4 regions of the Arthrobacter sp. NPDC089319 genome follow, and region 1 is predicted to be linked to each of the others. Evidence: predicted binding sites of a transcription regulator. Region 1 holds the regulator's gene; each other region holds the start of a gene.
What was found. The regulator LexA, encoded in region 1, represses DNA repair genes until DNA is damaged. The targets are predictions, from matches to a motif close to TCGAACANNTGTTCGA.
Positions count from the first base shown of each region.

Region 2: AB0N75_RS10100 (DUF222 domain-containing protein) is a predicted target of LexA. The motif match lies at 1,764-1,779, and genes of this name have one in related genera.
Region 3: AB0N75_RS00735 (DUF222 domain-containing protein) is a predicted target of LexA. The motif match lies at 2,273-2,288, and genes of this name have one in related genera.
Region 4: AB0N75_RS07275 (DUF6504 family protein) is a predicted target of LexA. The motif match lies at 2,237-2,252, and genes of this name have one in related genera.

Region 1 is NZ_JBFBGZ010000015.1:38,899-43,504, forward strand. Features, by position in the region: gene AB0N75_RS17135 (histidinol-phosphate transaminase) at 1-161, opposite strand, end outside; gene AB0N75_RS17140 (LysM peptidoglycan-binding domain-containing protein) at 234-587, opposite strand; gene lexA (transcriptional repressor LexA) at 868-1,638, shown strand; gene AB0N75_RS17150 (ATP-dependent DNA helicase) at 1,706-3,745, opposite strand; gene hflX (GTPase HflX) at 3,738-4,606, opposite strand, start outside.
Region 2 is NZ_JBFBGZ010000006.1:5,183-9,788, reverse strand. Features, by position in the region: gene AB0N75_RS10110 (FtsX-like permease family protein) at 1-773, shown strand, start outside; gene AB0N75_RS10105 (ABC transporter ATP-binding protein) at 903-1,628, shown strand; gene AB0N75_RS10100 (DUF222 domain-containing protein) at 1,793-3,622, shown strand; gene AB0N75_RS10095 (PHP domain-containing protein) at 3,772-4,606, opposite strand, start outside.
Region 3 is NZ_JBFBGZ010000001.1:151,639-156,244, reverse strand. Features, by position in the region: gene AB0N75_RS00740 (metallophosphoesterase) at 1-268, shown strand, start outside; gene AB0N75_RS00735 (DUF222 domain-containing protein) at 376-2,259, opposite strand; gene AB0N75_RS00730 (ABC transporter ATP-binding protein) at 2,454-4,250, shown strand; gene AB0N75_RS00725 (ABC transporter ATP-binding protein) at 4,247-4,606, shown strand, end outside.
Region 4 is NZ_JBFBGZ010000004.1:86,947-91,552, reverse strand. Features, by position in the region: gene dnaE (DNA polymerase III subunit alpha) at 1-1,734, opposite strand, end outside; gene AB0N75_RS07275 (DUF6504 family protein) at 1,825-2,139, opposite strand; gene AB0N75_RS07270 (SRPBCC domain-containing protein) at 2,651-3,082, opposite strand; gene AB0N75_RS07265 (SOS response-associated peptidase) at 3,277-3,984, opposite strand; gene AB0N75_RS07260 (glutaredoxin domain-containing protein) at 4,190-4,447, shown strand.

The sequences.
Region 1 (4,606 bases):
GCCGAGACGATAGCTTGATGCACCGTCTCCGGCAAGCCGTGGGTGTTTTCGTTGACGTTCAGCAGGATGGGCACGTCCAATTGGGGGGCACCATATGGCTCCAGGCCCCGGAGATTACCCCGCAACGGCAGACGGTTCAGGCGTTCTAGCTGCTCACTCACCGATCCAGCTTAAGCTTCGGCCCGCCCGGGGCAGGAATCGGGCGGGCCGAAGCGGCTCATATTACGGTTGCCTCAATGCGCTGACGGCACGAGCAACTGCTGGCCGGAATGGACGATGTCCCCGTCCAGGCCGTTCAATTGCGCGATCTCGAAGATGACATCATGCGGGTTGCGGTCGGGTGCGGACAGCACTGCCACATCCCAGAGCGTCTGGCCGCTGCCGACCGTGACGGTAACAGCCGGCCCCGGCCCCAGCCCTCCGGCAGCGGCCATTGCCGGTGCGGTGAAGAAGCCGACCAGGGTGAGCGCGACGGCCGCGGCAAGCATGAGCGGCAGGCCAATCAGCAGCAAACGGCCCCGGCGGGTAAGCCGGAGGGGGGCGTTGGCGCGGAAGTCTGCGGACTGCGGTGCGAGCTGGGCGGACATGGTGCCACCTTTCCGATTTTCGATCTATTTCGACTGGTTTCGATCATCGAACCACTGCGTTCGAACGTATCTTCGAACACGTCGTCTACAGTTTTAGCACTGGTGATCGACTGTTGTCGAGACTCAGTCGAACAAATGTTTGAAATTCCTCACCGCCTCGCCTAGCGTTGATGGCATGAGCGGCTGTGAATTGCAGTGCATCAGCCGCCACTGACAAAACAGTCGAGACAGCAATCCGAGTGCCGGTTCCGCATCAGCCAGACCCGGCACCTGGACCATCATGGGAAGACCGGGGCCGGATATGTCCGAAGAGACCACCACCACTGCCGGAGCGCGGCGACGAGGCCGCCCTGTCAAGGTCGGACGCAGCCTGACGCCGCGGCAAAAGAAGATCCTGGAAACCATCCAGCGCTCCGTTATTGCCCACGGGTACCCGCCGTCGATGCGCGAGATCGGCGACCTCGTCGGCTTGGCAAGCCTGTCCAGCGTCACCCATCAACTGGCCCAACTGGAGAAGATGGGCTACATCCGGCGGGACCCGAAGCGTCCCCGGGCCATGGAGATCCTCACTCCGCTGACGCTTGAACAGGGCGGCGTGGAAATCGTGGGCGTGGACGAGCCGCAGCAGCTGCGCAGCTCCAGTGGCGTCGCGGTGTCCGAACTCACCACGTCATCCGATACGGCCATGGTGCCGCTGGTGGGACGGATCGCCGCCGGCGGACCGATCCTGGCGGACCAGGCGGTCGAGGACGTCATGCCGCTGCCCCGGCAGCTGGTGGGGCACGGCGAGTTGTTCATGCTGAAGGTTTCCGGCGATTCGATGATCGATGCTGCCATTTGCGACGGCGACTGGGTGGTGGTTCGGCAGCAGCACACCGCAGAGAACGGCGACATTGTTGCGGCGCTGCTCGACGAAGAGGCAACGGTGAAAACCTTCCGGCAGCGCGACGGGCACACCTGGTTGCTGCCGCAGAACACGCGCTATGAACCGATTCTGGGCGACCACGCAACCATCATGGGCAAGGTTGTCTCCGTGATGCGGGCGCTCTGACCGCTCCTTCAGCCGATGCAGCCTGCCCATGCGGCGGCGGACCCGGATGGTTCAGGCCGCCGCCGGTTCAGGCGGCCGCGGCCGCCAGCCGCTCCAGGACCTGGCGGGCGATGGCGCCATCCTTCGTGCTCCAAAACGGCGGCAGGGCGCTGCGGAGGAAATTTCCGTAGCGGGCGGTGGCCAGACGGGAATCCAACACGGCCACAACCCCCTTGTCATTGGATGCGCGAATCAAGCGGCCAGCGCCCTGGGCCAGCCGCACTGCTGCGTGGGTGGCCGAGACCGTCATGAAACCATTGCCGCCGGCCTGGGCTACCGACCGGGTCCGGGCAGTGGTCAGCGGGTCGTCCGGCCGCGGGAACGGAATTCGGTCGATGACCACCAACCGGCATGCCTCGCCCGGAACATCGACTCCCTGCCACAGAGTCATCGTGCCGAACAGGCAGGTGTCCGGTTCATCGGCGAATTGGCGGACCAGCGCCCCCATTGATGATTCGCCCTGGCACAGGATGGTCAGGTCGGTGCGCTGACGCATTTCGGCGGCAGCTTCTTCTGCCGCGCGACGCGAGGAGAACAATCCGAGGGCCCCGCCGCGTGAGGCGCGCAGCAGCTCCTCGAGTTCGTCGAGCTGCTCGCTGCTGGTGCCACGGCCCGGCTTGGGCAGATGCGATGCCACATACAGCACACCCTGGCGCGGGTAATCGAAGGGACTGCCCACGTCAGCGCTTGAGTACGCTGGGGCGCCGGCCCCCAACAATCCGAGCGAACCGGCAACGGCGTCGAAAGTGCCCCCCACCGACAGCGTGGCGGAGGTCAGCACCACCGTATGTTCGTCGAAGAGCCCTTCACGCAGCCTGGAGGCAACAGACAACGGGGCGATGTTGAGCGTAGCCGGCTGGTCGTCGTTGGCAATATAGTCGCCGGTCTCGCCGAAGGTGCTGGGACGGGTCGCCCAAATGACCTCGCGGGAATCTGCCGCCGAAAGCAGCCGTTCGGCCATCTCCAGCACCGCGGAAAGACGGGATCGGGCCATCTGCCTCCCGCCGTCTGCCGCCGCGGACCCCTCGGGCTTGGAATCGGATAGCGCTGCGCGAGCCGCCTCCCGCAGCTGCACGAGGACCAACTCCTGCTCCTCGCGCAGGCCGGAGGCCAACAAGCCGCTCGGCAACGGCTCCAGTACGTCCTCCAGGGCGCCGGCAGCCGAGTTCAGCGGCTCCACGCTGATCCCGGTGTGCTTGCGCGCGGTCGAAGCCGCAGTGCGGACCATGGCAGCCGACAGCTGCCCCGCCACGGCGCTGGTGACGCGGTCCTGCAATTCGTGGGCTTCGTCAATCACCACCACGTCGTAGTCCGGAAGCACGGCCACGCCCTCAAAGGCGTTGATGGCGAGCATGGCGTGGTTGGTGATCACGATGTCCGCCTCGGCAGCATGTCCGCGCGCCAGTTCGCTGAAGCACTCGGCGGCGAGGGGACATTTTTGCGCGCCGAGGCATTCCATCGATCCCACGGAGACCTGTCGCCACGCGCGATCGCTGACCCCGGGCACCAGTTCATCGCGATCGCCGGTCTCGGTCTCCTGCGCCCATTCGCGCAGCCGCACGACCTCCTTGCCCAATGCCCCCGCGGCCCCGCTGGACGCCCCTCCGCCGGCGGGAGCCGGATGCGGGACGGCGTCCTCGCCGAGGCTAAACAGCGCAGCAGGCGCGTCTTCGTCCGGAAAGCCGCCTGCCAGCTTATGCAGGCAGACGTAGTTGTTCCGCCCCTTGAGCAGCGCCACGTCCAACGGCCGGGGAAGCTCATCGGCGACGGCTTCCATCAGCCGCGGCAGGTCCCTTTTGACGATCTGCGACTGCAGGGCCAGCGTCGCGGTGGAGACGATGGCGGGCTTCTCACCCTCCAAGGCCTGCACCATGAGCGGGATCAGATACGCCAACGACTTGCCCGTGCCGGTGCCCGCCTGCACCAGCAGGTGCTGCCGGCGGTCGAAGGCCTCGGCTACTTTGGCAGCCATCTCGTGCTGGCCGGCGCGGTGTTGGCCGCCCATGCCCTGGACCGCGACATCGAGCAGCCGCAACGCCTCGCCGGCCGGTACCCGGGTTTCAGTCATGTCGAAGGAATCGTTCCAGCTCCGCTGCCAAGCCCTCGCGAACCAGGACATCGAGCCGTGTGCCGTCTTCCCCGTGCTCCATGGCGAGGATCTCCGCGTCCTCGCTGTGCAAGCGGCTGATGACTTCGCCGCGGTCGTAGGGCACCAACAGCCGCAGCTTCACGCTCGGACGCGGGATGGTTTCGCCGATCAGTCGAAGCAGCGCGTCGATGCCCTGGCCGGTGCGTGCCGAGACCACTACGTGGTTCGGTTCGCGCTGCCGCAGCCGTTCGACCACGAAGGGATCGGCGGCATCTGCCTTGTTCAACACCACGATTTCAGGAATGTGCCGGGCATCCACCTCGGTGAGCACTTCACGCACCGCGGCGATCTGGCCCTCCGGGTCGGGGTGCGAGACGTCCACCACGTGCAGGATCACATCGGCGTCGGCAACTTCCTCCAACGTGGAGCGGAAGGCTTCCACCAATTGTGTCGGCAGCGAGCGGACGAAACCGACGGTGTCGGCGAGCGTGTAGCCAATGCCGTCGGGTGTTTCCGCGCGGCGCACGGTGGGGTCCAAGGTGGCAAAAAGCGCGTTCTCGACCAGGACACCTGCATCGGTCAGGCGGTTGAGCAGCGACGATTTTCCGGCGTTGGTGTAACCGGCGATGGCCACCGAGGGCACGGCATTGCGGCGGCGGTTGGCACGCTTGGTGTCCCGTGCCGGCTTCATGGCTGCGATTTCGCGGCGCAGCTTCGCCATCCGGGTCCGGATACGGCGGCGGTCCAGTTCGATCTTCGTCTCACCTGGTCCGCGCGAACCGATGCCGCCGCCGGCGGCTCCGACGCGCCCGCCGGCCTGACGGGACATCGACTCGCCCC
Region 2 (4,606 bases), on a different contig from region 1:
ACGTGGCGGTCTTCGGCGTCGAGCCCGGCGGCGCGCTGGCCCCCGCACCCGTGACCGACACGTCTCTGGTGCTGAGTCGGACCGCGGCCGACCACCTGGGCGCGGCAGTGGACGATACGGTGCAGCTGGCCGGACGGGAGCTGGAAGTCTCGGCCGTCGTCGACGACCAGTGGTACTCCCACACACCGGTGGTGTGGACCTCGCTGGCCAAGTGGCAGCAGGTGGCCCACATCAACGACGGCGGTGCAGCCGATGGCCCGATCGCCACCGCTGTTGCCGCCCGACTTTCCGACGGCGATCCGTCCGGAGCGGCCGCGGCGGCCGCCAACCAGGCCGCCGACACCACCACCACCTCGGTCACCGGAGCCTTCCAGGCGTTGGGCTCCTACCAGAGCGAAAACGGATCCCTGATGCTGATGCAGGGCTTCCTCTACGGCATTTCCGCCTTGGTCATCGTGGCCTTCCTGACCGTGTGGACCATTCAGCGGACGCGGGACATCGCCGTGCTCAAAGCCATGGGCAGCTCCGACTCCTACCTGCTCCGCGATGCACTGACGCAGGCCTTCGTGGTTCTGGCCGCCGGTGCGGCGGTCGGCGGCGGCGCCGGAGTGCTGGGCGGAGTCTTTGCTTCCCGGGCCGCACCGTTCCTGCTCTCCCCCGCCAGCACCCTGCTGCCGATCGCCGGGATGGTGGTCCTCGGCATGGCTGGTGCCGTGCTGGCGGTCCGCCGGGTGACGCGGGTGAACCCGTTGACGGCGCTGGGCGGCAGCTGACACTTCCCGGCCCTCATTCAGGCGCTGCGTAGCGCAACCGCCGCATCATTCAGGCGCTCCGTAGCGCAACCGCCGCATCGGCCTCCGCGGCTTTCAGGCCCGGCCCCCACTCCCCGAAGGAACAGCCCCATGACACATGCACTCAGTCTTCTCAACGTCACACTTGATTACCCCGACGGCGACGGCACCACCAAGGCCCTGGACCAGGTGGACCTGCAGGTTCCGGCCGGCACCCTGACGTCGTTGGCCGGTCCGTCCGGTTCCGGGAAGTCCTCCCTGCTGGCGGTCGCCGCCACGCTCATCCGGCCCACCGCCGGCGTCGTGCTGGTGGACGGGGTGGATGCCACGGCCCTGAGCCTGAAGGAGTCGGCCGAACTGCGCCGGCGCAAGGTGGGGATTGTCTTCCAGCAGCCCAACCTGCTGGCCTCGCTGACCGCACTGGAACAACTCCAGATCGGAGCCCACCTGCGCGGCGGCAAACCGCGGGACGCCCGCTCCCGTGGCTTGGAGCTGCTGGACATCGTGGGACTTTCCGAAGCGGCCCACCGCCGCCCGCACCAGCTCTCCGGCGGCCAGCGCCAGCGGGTCAACATCGCGCGGGCGCTGATGGGCAGTCCACGGGTGCTGTTGGTCGATGAGCCGACGGCGGCGCTTGATCACGAGCGCTCCGAGGCCGTGGTGCGGTTGCTGGTCCAGATCACCCGGGAATTCGACGTTGCCACCGTCATGGTCACCCACGACACTGAATTCATTCCGCTCACGGATGCCGTGGCCACCATGCGCGACGGCCGGCTCTCGGCACCGCGGAGCACCGTCCCCGCCACGCAGGCGCCTGCGCAGGGGGCGACCCGGTAAGCACAGCAGCGCGGTTCGTCGGCCAGCTTCATTCCAATGAGGGCAGTGGTGGTCCTACCGAAACGACTTCATGCCGTTTGTCTGTGGCTTGGGGCGCCCCACTACCCCTACACATTAGGCTGATTCGCTGGTGGGTCGAATGTGTGTGCGAATAAAATTGTGCTATGACGCTCGCACCGTTGGACCGGACCGGGGAGATGGAGGAAGCTCTCTCCGGCGCGCGCGCCGTGCTGCAGGATGTCGCCGCGTGCTTCACGGCCGGGTCCGGTTCGCTGAGCAGGCGGGAACTGGCCAACACGGTAGCGGCGGTCGAGGAAGTTTCGAAGGTTGTGGAGTTCCTGCAGGCCGTAGGAGCCCAGGCGGTGGAGCGTGCGGACATCGCTTCGAACGGGGAAACCGCGGCCAGGCCTGGTGCCTTTGCGGAGGCGGCTAATGCAGCCGGTGCGGCAGGGTGGGCGGACCCGGCTGCCTCTATCGTCGGCCCCGGAAACAACGCCGGCGGCGCTCTCGACAACGCCCAAAGCCTTGAGCCAGCGGGGTCGGGCGGCGCGGGTCCGAAACAGCAACAGAGCCGGCGTAAGACCGAGTTCCGGAACAACGCCGAATATCTGCGCTCCCGGCTGGGGATCGGCATCGTCGAAGCGCGGCGACGGCTGCGGGTCGGAGCCGTGGTGACCGCGCCGGTGCGGTTCGACGGTGAACCCGGCGCCCCGGCGCTGCCGATGCTGGCTGAGGCGATGGCCGCCGGCGAAATCAGCGCCAACGCCGCGGCCCTGGTCACCGATTCGATCGCCCGTGCCCGCCACGCCGCCGATCCCACGACGCTGGAGGCGATGGAGTCGTCGCTGGTCCGGCAGGCTGCCGAGAGCGACGCCGACACGCTGGCGATTGTCGCGAAGACCTGGGAAACAGCTGTCGATCAGGACGGTGCCGAGCCCTCGGACGAGGAACTGCGGTCCCGGCAGGGCATGTTCTACCGCGGACGCCGGCGCGGCTTGCACCAGTTCGTCATCAACACCACCGACGACCAGTACGAAGCCCTCGCCACGGTGATGAACAGCGCCGCGAACCCACGCATCCGATCCGACGCCATCGAAAGCACCGTGGAACAGGCCGAGGACAACAGCTCGAGCGAAGGTGCGCCGTCTGGAGCGGGCGGCAACTCCGCCGGCACCGCGGGAGCGACGGATAAAGGCGGGTACAGTACCCACGACCCCGACGACAGCACCGCCGGAACCACTGAGTTCGACGCTCCCAGCGTTGAGGACTATTGCTCAGGCGAATTCCCAGCGGGCACCGCGAAGGGCAACACCGGGCTGGCCGACGAGGAGGATCGTGCGTCAGCGGAACACAGCCACGGCGACGCCGATCCGGCGGTCGTCGAGGCAATGGATGGCTTCACCAGGGCACAGAAGCTTCTGGCCGGCCTGGTCGGTGCCTGCCGGATCGCCCTGAACACCGGTCAACTCCCGGACTCCGGCGGGCACCGCACCCAAGTGATGGTCACTAGCGGCTACGAACAGCTGGCCGGATTGCTCTCTGGCGGCGGAAGCGCAGTATTCAACGGCCCGATCTCGGCCAAAACCGCGCGCCGAATGGCCTGCGATGCCGAAATCATCCCCGCTATCCTCGGCACCAACGGCGAAGTCCTCGATCTGGGCCGGTCGCAACGGTTCTTCAACCGCGCGATCCGCCGGGCACTGCTCATCCGGGACAAAGGGTGCGCCTTCCCGGGATGCACCATGCCCGCAGTCTGGACCGAAGCACACCACATCGTGCCCTGGTGGGCCGGCGGCCGCACCGACGTCAACAACGGAGTCTGCCTCTGCGGCCTCCACCACGACCTGATTGAGCAAGGCAACTGGGAAATCAACGTGCTCGACGGCATCCCCTGGTTCACCCCTCCCGACTACATCGACCCCGACCGCCACCCACTGCGAAACACCTACTGGCAAACCCACATCCCACCCCGACCGATGGCAAGCAGACAATGAAACGTGAATGCGCGTGCGCTCTAGGCAGCGAGACGATTAGCCCGCTGATGCCGGCCCGAAGGTGGCTGCCGAATCGATGCGACTCGCCGCCAAGGGGGCAGCCGACCCATGGCGGGAATCCGCCCCGTCTAGAACCGCCGAGAATCGCTTTACCTCCCCTGGCTGCACCACTCCAGAAGACGCTCCACCGGCCACGTAGTGATGATCCGTTCGGCGGGGACGCCGTTTTTGGCGGCCCGTTCCGCACCATAGTGGAGAAAATCCAGCTGGCCGGGCGCGTGGGCGTCGCTGTCGATGCTGAACAGGCAGCCGGCGTCGAGCGCCAAGTGGATCAGTTCATCCGGCGGGTCCTGCCGCTCCGGCCGGGAGTTGATTTCGACGGCGACGCCGTTCTCGGCGCAGGCGGCAAAGATCCGCTCGGCGTCGAATTCCGATTGCGGCCGGGTTCCCCGCGATCCCTTCACCAGCCGCCCGGTGCAGTGGCCCAGCACATTGGTGCGCGGATTGTTGATGGCGCCGAGCATCCGGCGGGTCATGGTGCCCCGGTCCGACCTCAGTTTGGAGTGGACGCTGGCCACCACCACGTCCAGCCGATCCAGCATCTCGGGTGTTTGGTCGAGTTCGCCGCTCTCCAGCATGTCTGCTTCGATGCCGGTCAGGACCCGGATACCGTCGGCCTCGGCATTGATCTGGGCCACCAGGTCAAGCTGCTTGGCCAGGCGCTCCGCGCTCAGGCCGTTGGCAATCTTGAGGTTCGGCGAATGGTCTGTCAGGGCCAGGTAGTCGCGGCCGAGCCAGCGCGCCGCGTCGACCATGTCTGCCGGCGGCGAGCCTCCGTCGGACCAGTCGCTGTGGCTGTGCAGATCACCGCGGAGTGCTTGGTGCAGCTCGCGGCCGCCCTCGGCCAGCGGCTCAGCCGATCGTTCCCGCACCTTCACCAGATAGTCGGGGACCTCGCCGTCGACCGCCTGCTGAATGACGACG
Region 3 (4,606 bases), on a different contig from region 1:
CGGACATACTCACGGAGGCCAGGTCTGCCTGCCCGGTTACGGGGCCTTGATCAGCAACTGCGATCTGCCGACCTGGCGCGCCCGTGGCCTGACCTACTGGGATCATCAAGGGCGCAGCGTCCCGTTGAACGTCTCCGCAGGTTTGGGAACGTCCCGGCTGGCTCCGATCCGGTTCGCATGCCGCCCGGAAGCAGTGCTGCTGACGCTGACGCCTTCTCCATCCGCCACCGCCAGGGAAGCCCCCGCCGGAGGGCTCCGGCTCGGCTGAAGGTGCAGCCCGCAGCAGAATAGAGCAGTAGCTGCCGGTTCGAGAATGCACGGCCTGACCGGTACAAGAACGCACAGCCTTTCAGATTGGCGCCGCCCGGATTCACCTCACCGTGCGGCTTGCTCCCGTGGCCGTCCCGTTCGTGGCCCGTGGCGGAGCGGCGGCGGGAGCGGAATCTGGGTTTGCCAGTAGGCGTTTCGCAGTGGTTTGCGGCGCGGATCGATGTAGTCCGGTGGAGTGAACCAAGGGATGCCTTCGAGGACGTTGATTTCCCAGTTGCCTTGCTCGATCAGGTCGTGGTGCAGGCCGCAGAGGCAGACTCCGTTGTTGACGTCGGTCCGGCCGCCGGCCCACCAAGGCACAATGTGGTGTGCCTCGGTCCACAGAGCCGGCATGCTGCAGCCGGGGAAGGCACAGCCTTTGTCCCGCGCTATCAGCGCCTTGCGGATCGCCCGGCTGAAAAAGCGTTGGGCTCTGCCCAGATCCAAAACCTCACCCTTGGAACCGAGGACCGCGGGAATGATTTCGGCGTCGCAGGCCATCCGGCGCACCGTTTTAGCCGAGAGCGACCCGTTGTAGACGGCGCTGCCGCCGCCCGCGACCAGCCCGGCGAGTTGTTCATAACCGCTGGTAACGATCATCTGCGTGCGCAGCCCGCCGGAGTCGGGAAGCTTGTCAACGTTCAGGGCAATACGGCAGGCACCGATCAGGCCGGCTAGAAGCTTCTGCGCCCGGGTGAACTGATCAAGACCCGTTAGGACCAGAGGATCCGCCTCCTCGGGAGCCATCCCTTCGGAGTCAGCGCCTTCTGGGACCTCGCCCTCGGGCCCCCTGCCTTCGGAATCGTGGCCCTCATCGCCGGCTCCTTCTGCGAGGGTGCCTGCGCCTCCAGATGCGGTACCGCGGGTGCCTTCAACCCCGGAGACGCCCGATAGCTCATCTTCTGGTGCGGCGGCGGCCGCTGGTTCTGCGCTTTCGGTGGCTGTGTTTACGGCCGTGCCGGCGTCCCCGTTGTCTCTTGCAGTGACGCCGGTTTCATCGATGGACGCCTGACCAGGGCCGATTGCTGCCGCTTCGATGGCTTCCGGGCAGATGCGAGGGTTCGCGGCGCTGTTCATTACCGTGGCCAGGAGTTCGTACTGGTCGTCAGTGGTGTTGATGACGAACTGGGGCAAGCCCCGCCGTCGTCCGCGGTAGAACATGCCCTGCCGTGCCCGCAGCTCCTCTTCGGACGGTTCGGCGCCGTCCTGGTCCACGGCTGTTTCCCAGTTCCTGGCGACCATCCCCAGCGTGTCAGTGTCGCTTTCAATGGCCTGGGCGACCAGCGAGGCTTCCATCGCCTCCAACGTGCCGCGATCAGCGGCGTGACCGGCCCGGCCGAGGGAATCGGCAATGAGGGCCGCGGCCTGGCCGCTGACGTCCCCACGGGCCATGGCTTCTGCCAGTACGGGCAGATCTGGTGCACCGGCCTCGCCGTCCAGCCTAACCGGGGCGCTCACGGCCTTGCCTACGCGCAGCCGCCGCCCTGCTTCGACGATGCCGATCCCCAGCCACGAGCGCAGGTACTCCGCGTTGTTCCGGAATTCGGTCTTGCGTCGGCGCTGCCGCTTCTCCGACCCAGCGGCATCAGGGCCGCCGGCGCCAGCAGGGCTCCCGGAGGGCTCTCCTCCGCCCGCAGTGATGACTGCAGCCGGATTGGCCCACTCCCCCGCGTTCCCGGGGGCGCAATCATCGGCGAAGGCTGCCGCGTGTGCGGTGGATTCCCCGTTGGCGGCGAGATCAGCGCACTCCACGGCATGCGCGCCCGCTGCCTGCAGGTATTCCAGGGTCTTTGAAACGTCCTCGACCGCCGCCACCCTGTTGGCCAGATCCCGGTTGGACAGCATCGGCGCTTCCGCTACAAAGCGGTCAGCAATGTCTTGCAGCACGGCGCGCACCTCGGCCAGAGACGTGTCCGTCTCCTCGGTCGGGTCCATCACTCCAAGCGCCATACCACGATTTTATTAGCACGTGTCTTCGACCCCTAGCGATAATCCGCAATGTGTAGGAGTAGTGAGCGCTAGCCGGGGCAGCCAGAGAAGCAGGGCGTGGGCCCCGAGGGTGACCGGCACCTCACTCGGCTCGTTAGGATAGTTGCTGCGGTGCACAAGGCACCAGTGACGAACCCACGCGATGAATCGATGAAATGACCGAGCTTTCCCTCTGGCGGACCATTGCCAGGCTCAAGGACTATGTACGGCCCATCCTGCCCCGGCTGATCCTGGGATTCTTCAGCGCCCTCGGTGCCAGCCTCGTGGCCTTGGCCATTCCGCAGGTGCTCCGCGGGCTCGTCGACACCATCCACACCGGAGGCGCCCCCTCCGAAGTCTGGGGTCCCGCCGTCGTCATTGCCGTGCTTGGCCTGGCCGAAGCGGGCCTGGTGTACCTGCGGCGCGTATTCGCGATCGCGCCGGCCACGGATGTGGAGATGGGCATGCGCACCCGCTTCTACAAGCATGTGCAGCACTTGCCGGCCGCCTTCCACGACCGGTGGGGATCGGGCCAGCTGCTTTCCCGGACGATGGCCGACCTGGGCCTGATCCGCCGCTGGCTGGCGTTCGGATCACTGATGCTGGTGGTCTCCTTCGTGACGGTGGTCGTGGGCCTCATGCTCATGTTCGCGCTGAACCAACTGCTGGGACTGATCTTCCTGGTCGCTGCCGTGCCGCTGGTCTGGCAGGGGTTCCGCTTCCGCACGGCGTTCGGCGCCTCCTCCCGGCTCAGCCAGGACCAGGCCGGGGACCTGGCCACCACGGTGGAGGAATCGGTGCACGGCATCCGCGTGCTCAAGGCCTTCGGCCGGGGCCCGTACGCACTGGACAACTTCCACGGGCAGGCGGAAGAACTGCGCCAGACCGAGCTGGCCAAGGCCCGCACGCTGTCCAAGTTCCTGGCCACCGTCGTTTCGCTGCCGGACCTGGTGCTGGGCGCCGCCCTGGTCATCGGCATCATCCAAGTTGCCGGCGGGCACATGACCGTGGGCGAGCTGGTCGCCTTCTTTGCCACCGCCGCGGTGGTGGCCGGGCCGGTGGAAGCGATCGGATCCCTGATGGGCATGACGCTGACGGCCAAGACGGCCCTGGACCGGCACTTCGATGTGATGGACACCGAAAACACCATCACGGATCCGGAAGAACCGCAGCCGGCTGGCTCCGTCCGCGGGGACCTGCGCCTGGCCGGCGTGGTCTTTCGCTATCCGGATGCCGGGCCGGGCACGGCACCGGTCCTCGACGGCGTGGACCTGCACGTGCGCGCCGGCGAAACTATGGCGCTGGTGGGCGTGACCGGCTCGGGCAAGAGCACGCTGCTGCAACTTGTCCCCCGCCTCTATGACGTTTCCGCCGGCACCGTGCTTCTGGACGGTACGGACATCCGCCGCTTACCGCTCACCGAGCTGCGCAGCCACGTATCGGTGGCCTTCGAAGACTCCACGCTGTTCTCCACCTCCGTTCGGGAGAATGTGCTGCTGGGCGCCCGGCCCGGCGGCGAAAATCCGGGCGAGCTGCTGGCCCGTGCGCTTGAGGTGGCACAGGCCCAGTTCGCCTACGATCTGCCGCACGGGGTGGACACGAAGATCGGTGAGGAAGGGCTGAGCCTTTCCGGCGGCCAGCGTCAGCGGATCGCGCTCGCCCGGGCCATTGCGGCCCGCCCGGCCGTACTGGTGCTGGATGACCCGCTCTCGGCCCTGGACGTGCGGACCGAAGAAGCGGTGACGCACCGGCTGCGCCAGGAGCTGCAGGGTACGACGACCCTGATTGTGGCCCACCGGCCCTCGACCGTGGCACTGGCGGACCGGGTGGCTTTACTGCAGGCCGGGCGCATCGCCGCCGTCGGCACCCACTCCGAGCTGCTGCGGACCAACGAACACTACCGCTACGTGATCGCCTCGCTGGCGGCCGAGCCCTCCGTCGAAGACGTCCTGGACGCGAAGGAATCCCGATGAGTTCCATGACCGGGGTCGCGGGCGAAGACAACATCAACCTGGACAAGGCCGACCGCAAAGCCGTCCGCCGGCGGTCGCTGCACCTGCTGGGCGAGCTGGTCGCCCCGCACCGGCGGCTGTTCGCGCTGTCCATAGTGCTGGTGGTGGTCAGCAATGCCGCCCGCGCGGCCGGCCCGGTGCTGGTGGCCTTCGGCATCAACAATGCCCTGCCGGCCTTGACCGGCGGCGACGCTGGCCCGCTGATGCTGGTGGCCGCCGCCTACGCGGCGATCGCGATCGCCGGCGGCACACTGCTGGCTGCCTACACCTATGTCACCGCCCGGCTCAGCCAGGCCATGCTGCTGGCCCTGCGCGTG
Region 4 (4,606 bases), on a different contig from region 1:
GAGCATGCCCATCGGATCCATGTCGTGCTTGTCGAACTGGCTCATAGGTAGTCCCAGTCCGCTGGGCTGGGTGGGGGTACGGTCCAGCAACGAAGTGTCGCCCAGGATCACCCCGCAAGGATGCATGGAGATATGCCGGGGCAGCCGGTCCAGCCGTTCGGTCAGGTCCACCAGCAGATCCAGTTGTTGGTTCTGCTCCACCTGGGCCGAGAACGCACGCAGTTCAGGCTTCTCTGCCATCGCTTCGCGGAATTTGCGTGCGGAGAACCGCCAGAGCTGCTTGGCGATGCCGGAGATTTCATCCTCCGGCAGGCCAAGTGCAAGGCCGGCGTCGCGGACGGCGCCGCGGGCACGATAGCCGTTCTGCATACTCATCAGGGTGACCCGCTCGCTGCCGAATCGGTCGAAGATCTTTTGGTAGACGTTGTGCCGTTCTGCGCTTTCCACGTCAATGTCTATGTCCGGCAAGGTGGAGCGGTCCTGGGAGAGGAAACGTTCAAAGATCAGCCCGTGGTCCAGCGGGTTTACGTGGCTGATGTAGAGCAGATAGTTCACCAGGCTGGAGGCCCCGGACCCACGGGCCGAAGCCCGGACGCCCATGCCGGTGATCATCCGCGATACTTCGGCAACTGTCAGGAAGTAGGAGGCGAAGCCCAGCCGGGAGATGATGCCCAGCTCATGTGCCAATCGGTCCCGCAGCTCCTGCTCTGCCCGTCCGGATATTCCGCCGAACCGTTCGGCAATGCCGGTTTCACAGCGCTGCAGCAGCTCGGTCAGTGGTTCCCCGTCGATCCCGATAACCGAGGCTTCCGGGACCACGGGATGTTTGAAGCCCATGTCCTGGTAGGGGTCCATCCGGCACCGGTCCGCCACGGCTTCGGTCACGGACAGCAGTCGGTGCACGTCCCGGCTTCCGCCACCGGCTGCCTGAACGATCTCCCGAGCCAGAGCCTGCATCTGTGCAGGTGATTTCAGCCAACCCTGGGCACTGGGCTGCAGTTCAGGCAGTTTGGACAATGCCGTCAAAGTCCTGGCCGAGTCCAGTACATCTGCGGTAGCTGCTCCGTCTTCTTCGCAGTAGCGCACGGCATTGGTCAACACCGCTGGAATCTTCAGTTCGTCGGCAAGGTTAAGCATCCGTACAGCGTGGGCGGTGCTCAGGTTCTCGCCGGGGGCACTGAGGTGGGACACAATCTCCATTGCCAACGATCCGACCGGCAGCACGGTGCGCCAGTGTCCGGCCAGCCGGCGCGCTTCGGCATAGCTGCGGCGGCGCAGTGCCCGGCCGACCTCGGACATCGGCCCCAACAGCACCGTGAGGGCAGGTCCGCCGTCCGGAGTACCGGCATGCCGGGCGAGTTGTTCCAGCGTCACCCCGGGTGTTCGATGCCTGCTCCCCCGCCCGCTGCCTGCCGTCCCGTCATGCGCCGCCGAAATCAGTCGGCAGAGCGCATGGTAGCCGTTGCCTTGGTTCCCGCCATGCGCCAGCACCACAACGCGCCCGGTGTCACGGCCGCCGTCGTCCTGGACTGCCAGATCCACGCCGACTATCGGATCAATCCCCACCGCCAGGCAAGCCTTGAGGTGCTTGACTGTTCCGTAGAGCCCGTCCCGGTCCGTGCAGGCCAATGCATCCGCTCCGAAGGAAGCGGCCGCGCCGGCCAGTTCATCAGGCCAGGAAACACCGTAGTGGGCGCTGAACGCCGTGGATACATGCAGATGGGTAAAGCTCATTGGTCATTCCAAACGCCTTATTGAAGGCACGGGATCGTTATCCGGCGGCAGCCGCGAAAACCGAGGCGAATAAATGCTGCGGGTCTGCGCTCAGGCGCTCAGTTCACGGACGGCATCATGGACACGGATCAGTCGCCAGCGATCGGCATCCACCTGATGGGAAAGGTCCAGGGTGCGGATCTGGGACCTGCCGTTCAGCCGTGCCTGCACGCGCCAGATTTCATGGTCCACCAACCCGGCTCCCCTGCCCCGTTCTGCCCTCAGTTCTTCCGCCCACCATTTGCGGCGTTCATACCAACGCACGGGTTCTGCGACAATCCGGTAGCTCCTGCCCTGCCACCGCAGCCGCAGAGGCTGTCCGGCAGGGGAACAAACAACTTCGACAGCTTCACTGAAAACACCCATGTTCCAGTCACCTTTCATCTGGACAACGGGTCAGAGCCCTGCAGCACGCGCCCCTGCGCCAACACGCCTGCCGAAAAACTTGACCCTCTTATTCTATTCGAATATGTGTTCGAATCCAAGATCAAGCGTAGGGACAGGCACTGACAAAACCAGAGTGATGAAGCGGGGCGCGCTACGCCTGCAGCAGTTCCCTGGCCTGCCGCAGCACTGGACCGCATACCGCACAGTCTTCCTCGGGGATCCAGCAACTCCAGGCTTTCCACCACCCGGCGAGCGCTGTCCGGATCCCCCAGCCGGATGTGGAGTTCGGCAAGGTATGCGAGTGCTTCGACTTGGGCGGAACCCGTCCATCCCGAAGTAATGCAACTCCGGCCCGTCCCGGCCGAACGCGATGTACGGGTTTGGCCGCACCTGCCGATACAACGCCTTGAATCCGAGCAAAGCCAGGAACGCTGCTATCTCATCAATATCGCCGCACGGCCGCAGCGGGACGGTCCGCGGCCTCATTCGCCTAGCCTTGCTCGGCCAGATCCTTCACGTCGCCCACCAACTTGTCCCACATCGACTTGGAGTACTCCGCCGCTTCGGCACTGGCATTGTTGTCCTGCGACAGCGTGAACTCGGTTCCGCCGGGAACTTCCGCCAGCGTCCAGGTGAGGCGGTGGTAGTTCTCCGGCACGTCCGCCTGTCCGGTCAGCGGGCTGAAGTGAGTGACAACCAGCCGCCTTCCCGGTTCGAACTCCAGCACCTGGCCCTTGTCTTCGTAGGCTTTGCCTTCCCATTCACCTCGCCAGCGGATGGGCCCGCCGACGCTCCAGTCGGTGTTCACCTCGGTACCGAACATGAACCCCTTGATGGCCTCGGGGTCGGTAATCACCGCCCAGACACGATCAGGCGGTGCCGCGATGGTTGCCGTCGAACTGGCGACAAACTTTCCCGTCATGGATTCCTCCCCCACAGACAGCCTCATACCCGACAGACGCCCCATAGCGGCTGGGTCCGGCTCTTCCCCTAGCTTCCAGCAGCGAAGGCTGGCGCACAACGAGTTCTGCCGGATTGTTGCGGACGTCCGACGAAAAAGGACTTGCGTGAAACCGACGACAGTGAAATCACTTCTCCGGACGGCCGAGCCGTCGCTCACACTGCCTCGGCGATGAGATCGGGTCCGTTATTGCGCACGTTGTTGACCTTGGAACTAACCCGCCGCGGAACAAGATGCGGTTCGGGCATGGCGTCCAGCAACTGCTGTACATCGGCCTCGGATGTGGTTTCCGGATCCAGCCAGTCCGAATAAAGGTCAGCCGGCACGATCAGCGGCGTTCTGTCATGGATGTGCCCGAGTGAATCGGAAGCCTGCGTGGTGATGATGGTGCAGGTCCGCAGCCACTTCTCAGGATGATCTTCCGGCAGGGCCGGATCAGGCCAATTCTCGAAGAGCGCCGCAAAGGCCAGCATCTCTTCGCGTTCGCCGTGCAGATAGGTCGGTATTTTGCCGTCCGGGGTCTTTTGCCATTCAAAGTACCCATCGGCAACGAGCAAACCGCGCTTTCTGGCCGCCGCCTTCCGGAACGAGGGTTTTTCCGTGACGGTCTCCATGCGTGCATTGATCAATCGTGCGCCGGAGCGGGGATCCTTGGCCCACGGGGGGACGAGCCCCCACCGGGCCATGATGAGTTTTCTGGATACTCCATCGCCGTCAGGCCCCCTACGGTCAATGATCAGGGGGACTTCGTCAGTCGGTGCAACGTTGTACGAAGGTTGGATCTCTTCAACATAGGACTCATCGACGTCGAACGAAGCCACCAGGTCGCCCGTTCCCCGCGCCATGACGTATCTGCCACACATGCCTCCATTATGGTCCAGTACATCGGATCCAGACGGCGCAGGGCGGGCACAGTTCCCGGCTTCTCGTGGCATCCTTGTAGCTCGCCCGTGGGCCGGAACGAAGGCCCCCGGCCGGAAACGTCCGCGGCAACGCTCAGCGCCGGGAATGACCACGGCCGGCGCGACGTTGACATGTACACAAGCTTTCACACCAGAAGGAGCCACCTTGGATTACACACCTGCTGCCGGAACCGTCACCATGTTCTCCACCACCTGGTGCGGGTACTGCCGTCGCCTGAAGTCCCAGTTCGATGCGCAGGGCATCGGCTACACCGAGATCAACATCGAAGAGGTCGCGGGCACCGCCGAACTGGTCGAGCATCTCAACGACGGCAACCAGACGGTTCCCACCCTGCTCTTCCCGGACGGCAGCAGCGCCACCAACCCGCCGCTCTCGCTGGTCAAGGAGCGCCTGGGCGTCTAGCAGCTGCAGGCTCCACCGGCGGAATCCGACCCGCAGGCATCAGGGGAGCCGCAGTTTCCATAACATTCGTTTTGGAAATTGTGGCGCCCCGGTTTTCTTCCTAGGATGGGCAGGGTGGCCGACGACGGCCCCGCCAGACTTCGCTAGGAAGGAATCACT